Linked DNA regions of Cohnella abietis. The protein of the gene in region 2 interacts with the protein of the main gene of each other region in a pairwise test. Links are inferred from orthologs where the notes say so. Each region holds a gene or a part of one and is shown on either strand. Other genes may lie near its edges. The genes, in order: ndk and KCTCHS21_RS19745.

Evidence for each region.
Region 1: the proteins of KCTCHS21_RS19745 (region 2) and ndk interact in binary tests that used the Escherichia coli proteins (3 or more experiments, as listed by UniProt). The link is inferred for Cohnella abietis from one-to-one orthologs.

What each region holds. Positions count from the first base shown.
Region 1 is NZ_AP019400.1:3,003,906-3,007,207, reverse strand. The notes cover bases 1-2,975. They hold ndk (nucleoside-diphosphate kinase), read right to left. Parts: upstream 1,723-2,975; coding sequence 1,279-1,722; downstream 1-1,278. Other genes in these bases: KCTCHS21_RS12795 (menaquinone biosynthetic enzyme MqnA/MqnD family protein), read right to left, coding at 2,755-2,975; KCTCHS21_RS12800 (polyprenyl synthetase family protein), read right to left, coding at 1,776-2,750; KCTCHS21_RS12810 (CheR family methyltransferase), read right to left, coding at 393-1,214; KCTCHS21_RS31375 (hypothetical protein), read right to left, coding at 171-332; aroC (chorismate synthase), read right to left, coding at 1-81. In the rest of the region: more of KCTCHS21_RS12795, read right to left, coding at 2,976-3,302. UniProt on the Escherichia coli protein: Major role in the synthesis of nucleoside triphosphates other than ATP. The ATP gamma phosphate is transferred to the NDP beta phosphate via a ping-pong mechanism, using a phosphorylated active-site intermediate.
Region 2 is NZ_AP019400.1:4,480,015-4,483,210, forward strand. The notes cover bases 141-3,009. They hold KCTCHS21_RS19745 (uracil-DNA glycosylase), read right to left. Parts: upstream 1,986-3,009; coding sequence 1,296-1,985; downstream 141-1,295. Other genes in these bases: KCTCHS21_RS19740 (S-layer homology domain-containing protein), read left to right, coding at 391-1,227; KCTCHS21_RS31955 (methyl-accepting chemotaxis protein), read right to left, coding at 2,343-3,009. Outside these bases: KCTCHS21_RS31500 (hypothetical protein), read left to right, coding at 1-7; more of KCTCHS21_RS31955, read right to left, coding at 3,010-3,196. UniProt on the Escherichia coli protein: Excises uracil residues from the DNA which can arise as a result of misincorporation of dUMP residues by DNA polymerase or due to deamination of cytosine.

The DNA.
Region 1 (3,302 bases), 1.5 Mb from region 2 along the record:
TAGATTACTCGGTAATCCCTCAATAATTGCAGTAAGCTGTGGTCCATGTGTTTCTCCAGCAGTCAAATAACGTAAACTCAAGCTTTATTCCTCCCTTTAGCCACTCAATTCCGTGAACATCTTTGATCATTATAGTACAGCGTTAAAGCGTTTGACAAGAAAACAGCCCGTCATTTGCGGACGGACTGCTTCTTATTGGGTTTCGGTCGTATGACTCTCGATTCCCTCATATAACCAAGTAATTCTACGTTGTCCAAACCTAGAATTTGCGCACATTCCTGCATAGAAATCAATCCTCGTCTGTACGCGGCTATGACCTTCCGTTTATCCATAATTCCCCCCGAATAACCTGAATAGCCTTATTATCGGTTGGCAACCTATTTAACATACGCTTAAAGCATCCGCCTGTAAAAAAAAGTGTCTGCTGTTTCCAAGCCATATTGCCCTGGAGTAAAAATTTGCTCCGTGCTCCCGACGAACAAGAGACCGCCTGGCTTAAGCGCACGAGCGAACTTACCATAAAGCACATGCTTGGCTTCCTCTGTGAAGTAAATCATAACATTTCGGCAAACGATCAAATCATATTTATCTCCGAAATTATCTAATAGCAAGTTTTGCTTTTGCAATTTTACCGCTTTTTTCAGCTTATCGGATACTTTAAAAGCTCCGTCGACTTGGGTAAAATACTTATTCTTATATTCTACAGGGACATCTCTCAAGGAACGCTCTAAATAGACGCCTTCCCTAGCTTTGGCTAGAACACCGTCATCAATGTCTGTAGCAATGAGCGTTGTTCGATCTAGCGCATCCAGTGAATCTAATATCATGCCAAGCGTGTAGGGCTCTTCACCAGTAGAGCATGCAGCGCTCCATATATTAAGACGGGGAGAAGCTTTAAGAAGCTGGGGAAGGAACTTATCCTTTAACACTTGCCACCGATTCTGGTTACGCCAGAACTCAGAAACATTAATCGTCATTCTATCCAGAAATTCATTGCGAAGCTTGGCTTCACTTGATAGAGCAGTGAAGTATTCAGCAAACGTTGAATACCCGTATTTGGAACGCAAGGTAGTTAACCTGCGCCGCATTTGGTTCTCTTTGTATTGCGACAAGTCAATAGAGGTCGAACGTTTAATATTGACTATGAAACGGGCGAAATCCTCATCATCCGAAACAGTCGCATTACTACTCACATTGGAACGTATGTCTCCCATAACGTATCCTGCTCTCCCCCGAGTTAAGCATCTGTACCTATCCGAACACAAAAGCCTTAATCAATTAGATCCAAACCTGTATAACCTTATCGTAAGAAACCAGTTCCTCTTCGGAGAAAAAGATGCTGATTTCACGCTCAGCGCTATCGTGCGAATCCGAGCCATGAATTAAATTGAAATTCGTATGTATAGCAAAATCACTGCGGATCGTTCCAGGTGCCGCTTCAAGAGCGTTGGTCTTTCCGATTAGAGCACGGCATAATCCCACTGCCTGATCGCCTTCCCACACCATTGCGAACACAGGTCCTGCTGTTATAAACTTCAAGAGCATATCATAGAAATCTTTGCCCTTATGCTCGGCATAATGCTGCTCTGCTCGCTCCAAGGATACATTCATAAGCTTAGCAGCGACAAGCTTCAACCCCTTGCGTTCAAAACGGCTGACGATTTCACCAATCAGTCCCCGTTGAACTCCATCGGGCTTAACCATTAAGTAAGTCTTTTCCATATAAACTCTCCTTTCTAACGATAGTAATCATCATTTTAACATAAAAAATGCTCTTAATAACTTCGTTTAGCAACAATACGGGCAATATCAGCCAAATTTCGTTTAGCTGGTATATCGGGGAGTCCTTCCAGAGCTTTCAAAGCTTTGGCAATATATCTGGAAGCCATTTCCTCGGCTTTCTTAATACCGCTACTAGAGCGGACAAGCTTAACCGCAGCAGCAGAATTTGCAACACCCTCGCTGATCTTGATTAACTCAATCTCCTCAAGCAGCTTATCCTTAATTGATGCATCTTGAAGAGCATACAACACAGGTAGCGTAATGTTTCCTTGCCTCAAATCGCTTCCCGGAGGCTTACCAATCGCCTTCTCTGTACCACATAGATCAAGAAGATCATCCGTAATCTGGAAAGCCATACCCACATTATAGCCAAACCGATATAGAGCATGGCTAGCTCGAGGTGGTGCATCTGTTGCCAAAGCTCCCAGCTGACAGCTTATAGCGATAAGTAGCGCCGTCTTGCGTCGAATCCGTAGCAAATAGTTACGCACGCTCTGGTCAACATTAAAGAAATCACGTATCTGTTCCATTTCTCCAATAACCATTTGAACGATGGAACCCGATAGAACTTGATGAATACGAGGCTTGTCTAGCTCGGTAATTACCGTCAATGCCTTTGCGTAAATATAATCACCCGTATACATAGCTATGCGATTATCCCACTTCGACTTGACGGTAAGCTGGCCGCGCCGAATATTGGCATCATCTATAACGTCATCATGCACCAATGTAGCCATATGTATAAGTTCTAGAGGAACGGCGACCCGTTTGAGCGTTTCTACCGAATAGGTACCGAACTTGCCCGACAGCAGCACAAATATCGGTCGTATCCTCTTCCCGCCCGCCTTAAGTAAATGAAGCGATGCTTCACTTAGGGTTGGCAAATCAGAGGCTACCGTTATTGCCATTTGGTCTTCAATTGCTTGTAAATCCGATTTCATAGCGGCATATAGCTGCATCAATTTCATAAATTCACCTGTGCTTTGATAGGTTATCGGGAACATGTAGGCTAGGTAATTCTGAAAGCTGAACCTCTTCAGTCATCAATCCAAGCTCACGCGCGTACTTAAAGTAGAGCTGTAAGCCAGCTTTCTGGTCTGGGCCGAAATCGTGACACAAATGACGGAAATAATTACTCCAGTACTGAGACGTTCCCCCGATTTCCGCCGTAGCCTTGGAAACGATGGGTTCAAGATCTTGAGAGGAGTGTCTCTTACTTTCAAGCAATGCATGATATAGGCTAGCTATGGCTTCAGGATATTGCTCAGCTGTTTTCTTGTGCACAGCCCATAATGCATAAGTCATCCAGTGTCCTGTCCATACGTTCCAAACTTCACCCAAATCGAGCACGCGATATCCGTGATCCACCCAGGAGGCACGAATCGCATGATCCCCAATAAGCAACGCGGCATCCGCATTCTCCAGCATTTTCTCCAATGAAGGCTCTGCATCCTCATAGATAGGTTTGCCGCCGTAGAACTTCTCCATAATTATCTTAAGTAAATTCACAGACGTTGCAG
Region 2 (3,196 bases):
TCGTTAATAAGAATGCATATGCGGACAAAGGAAATCTCATGTACCAACGTACTGTTCCTACTTCTTTCCCGGGACAAGCTATCTAGTAATGGATAATCACAATGACTTACAGTGGTTAAAGTATGAGCTATCCTGTTACTGATAGTGTAGGTTCTGGAGCTGCATTTGCACTTATTATATTCGTCTTTTGGTTATTATCTTAAGTGCTGGCGGAATCTAAGCTTTCTTCCGCCCCTTTCCCAGCAAGGCTCATCTGAGCTTCGCTGGGATTTTCTTGTTCAGAGGCTCACTTAGTACATAAACATCTCTTACATCAGCGCAACATTTTCCAAACCAACCTCGTCTATAGAATTAACCATGGGAAATCTTTAACAACACGGAGGGACATTCATGAATCAAATTTTGAAAAAACCAATCACCCTGCTTTTACTAATCGTCGTTTTCACTATGACAATTAGCGGATCCGCATTCGCACACAGCAACCAGAGCAACAAGAAGAACAGCATAGACGTCGCTACTGCCGTAAGCTTAATTGTGAAAGGCTTAGATTTAAACCTTGGAGACTTAAGATTTATTAAAGCACCTCAAGTTAGCGACTACTTTTCAAAGATTAAAGATAATGCTCCTTATGCTCAGAGCTTCATAATCGCGGCTCATAATGGGCTTGGGCTGCCCAAAGATATTAATCCATCCGCAAAAGTAACGAAAGAGCAATTCGCTAAATGGCTTTTTGGAGCCATGAGCTATAACAAAGATTATGTATGGACACAGGTATACCAAAAAATCTCTGATGATAATCAAGTAACCAAAGAATATATGGATAGCATTCAGAAGCTTCTTAGCGCCAAGATCATCACACTAGACAACAAACAAAAGCTTTATCCAAAAAGCAACATCACAAAGTCCTTCGCAGTAACAGTAATCGAAAGAACAGCTAAATACATTAAAAATACCCAGCCTGCTGCAACACCGATACTTACTGACGTCAAACTAACCTCTGATAAGGAAACTGATGCTATTACACGAGTTACGATATCCGCGACAGCTCCTCATCCTGGCTATGGCATAGAGATAACAAGCATTAAATTCGAGAAGGGCACTGCCACTATTAATTATAAAACGGTGCTTCCTGATCCCGATAAGGTGTACATTCAAATAACTACCGAAGTGAACGCTGTCACCTATATACCGTCAAGCTACCAAGCTGTTTTAGGCAAGCAACAGTAGTCTCTAGCATAATAATAAAATCAGCGTTGCAGGAAAGCTTCCCTGCAACGCTGATTTTTTGCCTCCCATTACAGGCTAGGGAGCTCCCAATCGATTTCAGCCTGGCCACTGGCTTTAAGGAAAGCATTACATTGGGAGAAGGGCTTACTTCCCCAGAAGCCCCCGTAGGCCGACAATGGACTGGGATGCACAGAATTAAGGACAAAATGCTTTGACTGATCGATATAGCGCCCTTTATTCTGCGCGTGCTTACCCCACAATACAAAGGCAATAGGCTTATTTCTCTCATTAAGCAAGCTTATTATTCTATCCGTCATCTTCTCCCATCCCAGCTTGCGATGAGAATTAGCTTGACCCTCTCTAACCGTCAGCACATTGTTCAGCAGCAGCACTCCCTGCTTCGCCCAGTGCTCCAGAAATCCGTGCTCAGGCATTGGACAGCCAATATCATCCTGCAGCTCTTTGAATATATTTCTAAGCGACGGAGGCAGCTTAACGCCGGGCTGAACCGAGAAGCTTAGACCATGCGCCTGATTTGCCCCATGATAAGGATCCTGCCCCAGAATAACGACCTTAACATCCTCATAAGAAGTTAGCTCTAACGCTCGGTAAATGTCGCTACGAGGCGGATAGACGGTGTTCTCCAGATACTGCTCCTCTACTTTACGAACAAGCTCCTGATAGTATAGCTTCTCTTGTTCGTCACTCAACAATTTTCCCCACTCATTATCCAACCTTACTCGCAAGCTTCTATCCATACCTTCCACCTCTTTGCTCTTCATTAAAAATAAAGAGATACCCACTCAAGAACATCACGGGGTCTGTATAGCAAAAGAAGTTCCTCGGCTGAGGAACTTCACGATCATTCGTTAATTAAGTAAATGGTGCCGAAGACCGGGGTCGAACCGGTACGGTAGTCACCTACCGCAGGATTTTAAGTCCTGTGCGTCTGCCGATTCCGCCACTCCGGCAAGCAAATCAATAGTACATTTTTTTTCAATATTGCAGTTCCTGTGTATCGACAACGAAAATTAATATACCATGTTTAGGGAGCGATTGCAACCCTAAATTACTTCCTCTGCTATGATTTTTCACCCCACTTCCCACTTTCTCTGTTACATTATTTGGCTCAAAGCTTTAGCCTGAACATCTAACTTGCCAACAGCTTCGCCAATACCTGCAAATTCATCAACTGCTTGTTGAATTTGATGCTGACTATCGACTATTGCTCTTTGGGAGGTTTTCGTTCCCTCACTGACTCTATTAACCTGCTTGGAAATCCCCTCAACGGTGACTTGAATCTCTTGTGCCGCTTCTTGAACGTTCTTCGCTAACTTTCGCACTTCGGTTGCTACCACATTAAAGCCACGTCCATGCTCTCCGGCGTGTGCCGCTTCAATTGCCGCATTCAAGGCGAGCAGATTCGTTTGCGATGCGAATTCCCGTATCGTCTGCACAATGCGGTGAACGGCTATTGTCTGCTTTTCCAAGTCGTGAAGATAGTTTAGGTTGCTCTCATTGTCATTCATAACACGACCAATTGCCGAAGCCACTTGTTGATTGCGTGTAATACCTTTCTCTGTACGAATGAGTAAATTTTCCGCCATTTTCTGCAATTCGGTAGTTACTTGGTTTGTGGCGGTTTCCCGTGCTGTTATGTCAGTTGCTACTTTCAAGACTGCCACCACTTGTCCATCTTCACCGAGAATAGGCATATACGTGGCTTCAAGCAACAGAATAACACCTTCCTTTGACACTCGTGTGATTTTATCTTGAAATTTATTACCGCTTCTCAAGTTATCCCAAAGCGTCTCATAATCCGGACTTCTGACGAAATCTGGTGTACAAAATTTTCGATGATGTATTCCCGTCAGTTCTGACACCTGATAGCCCATCGCACGAGCGAAGTTCTCGTTTGCCCAAAGAACATCACCATGCATATTAAATTCAATCATAGCAAGTGATTGCT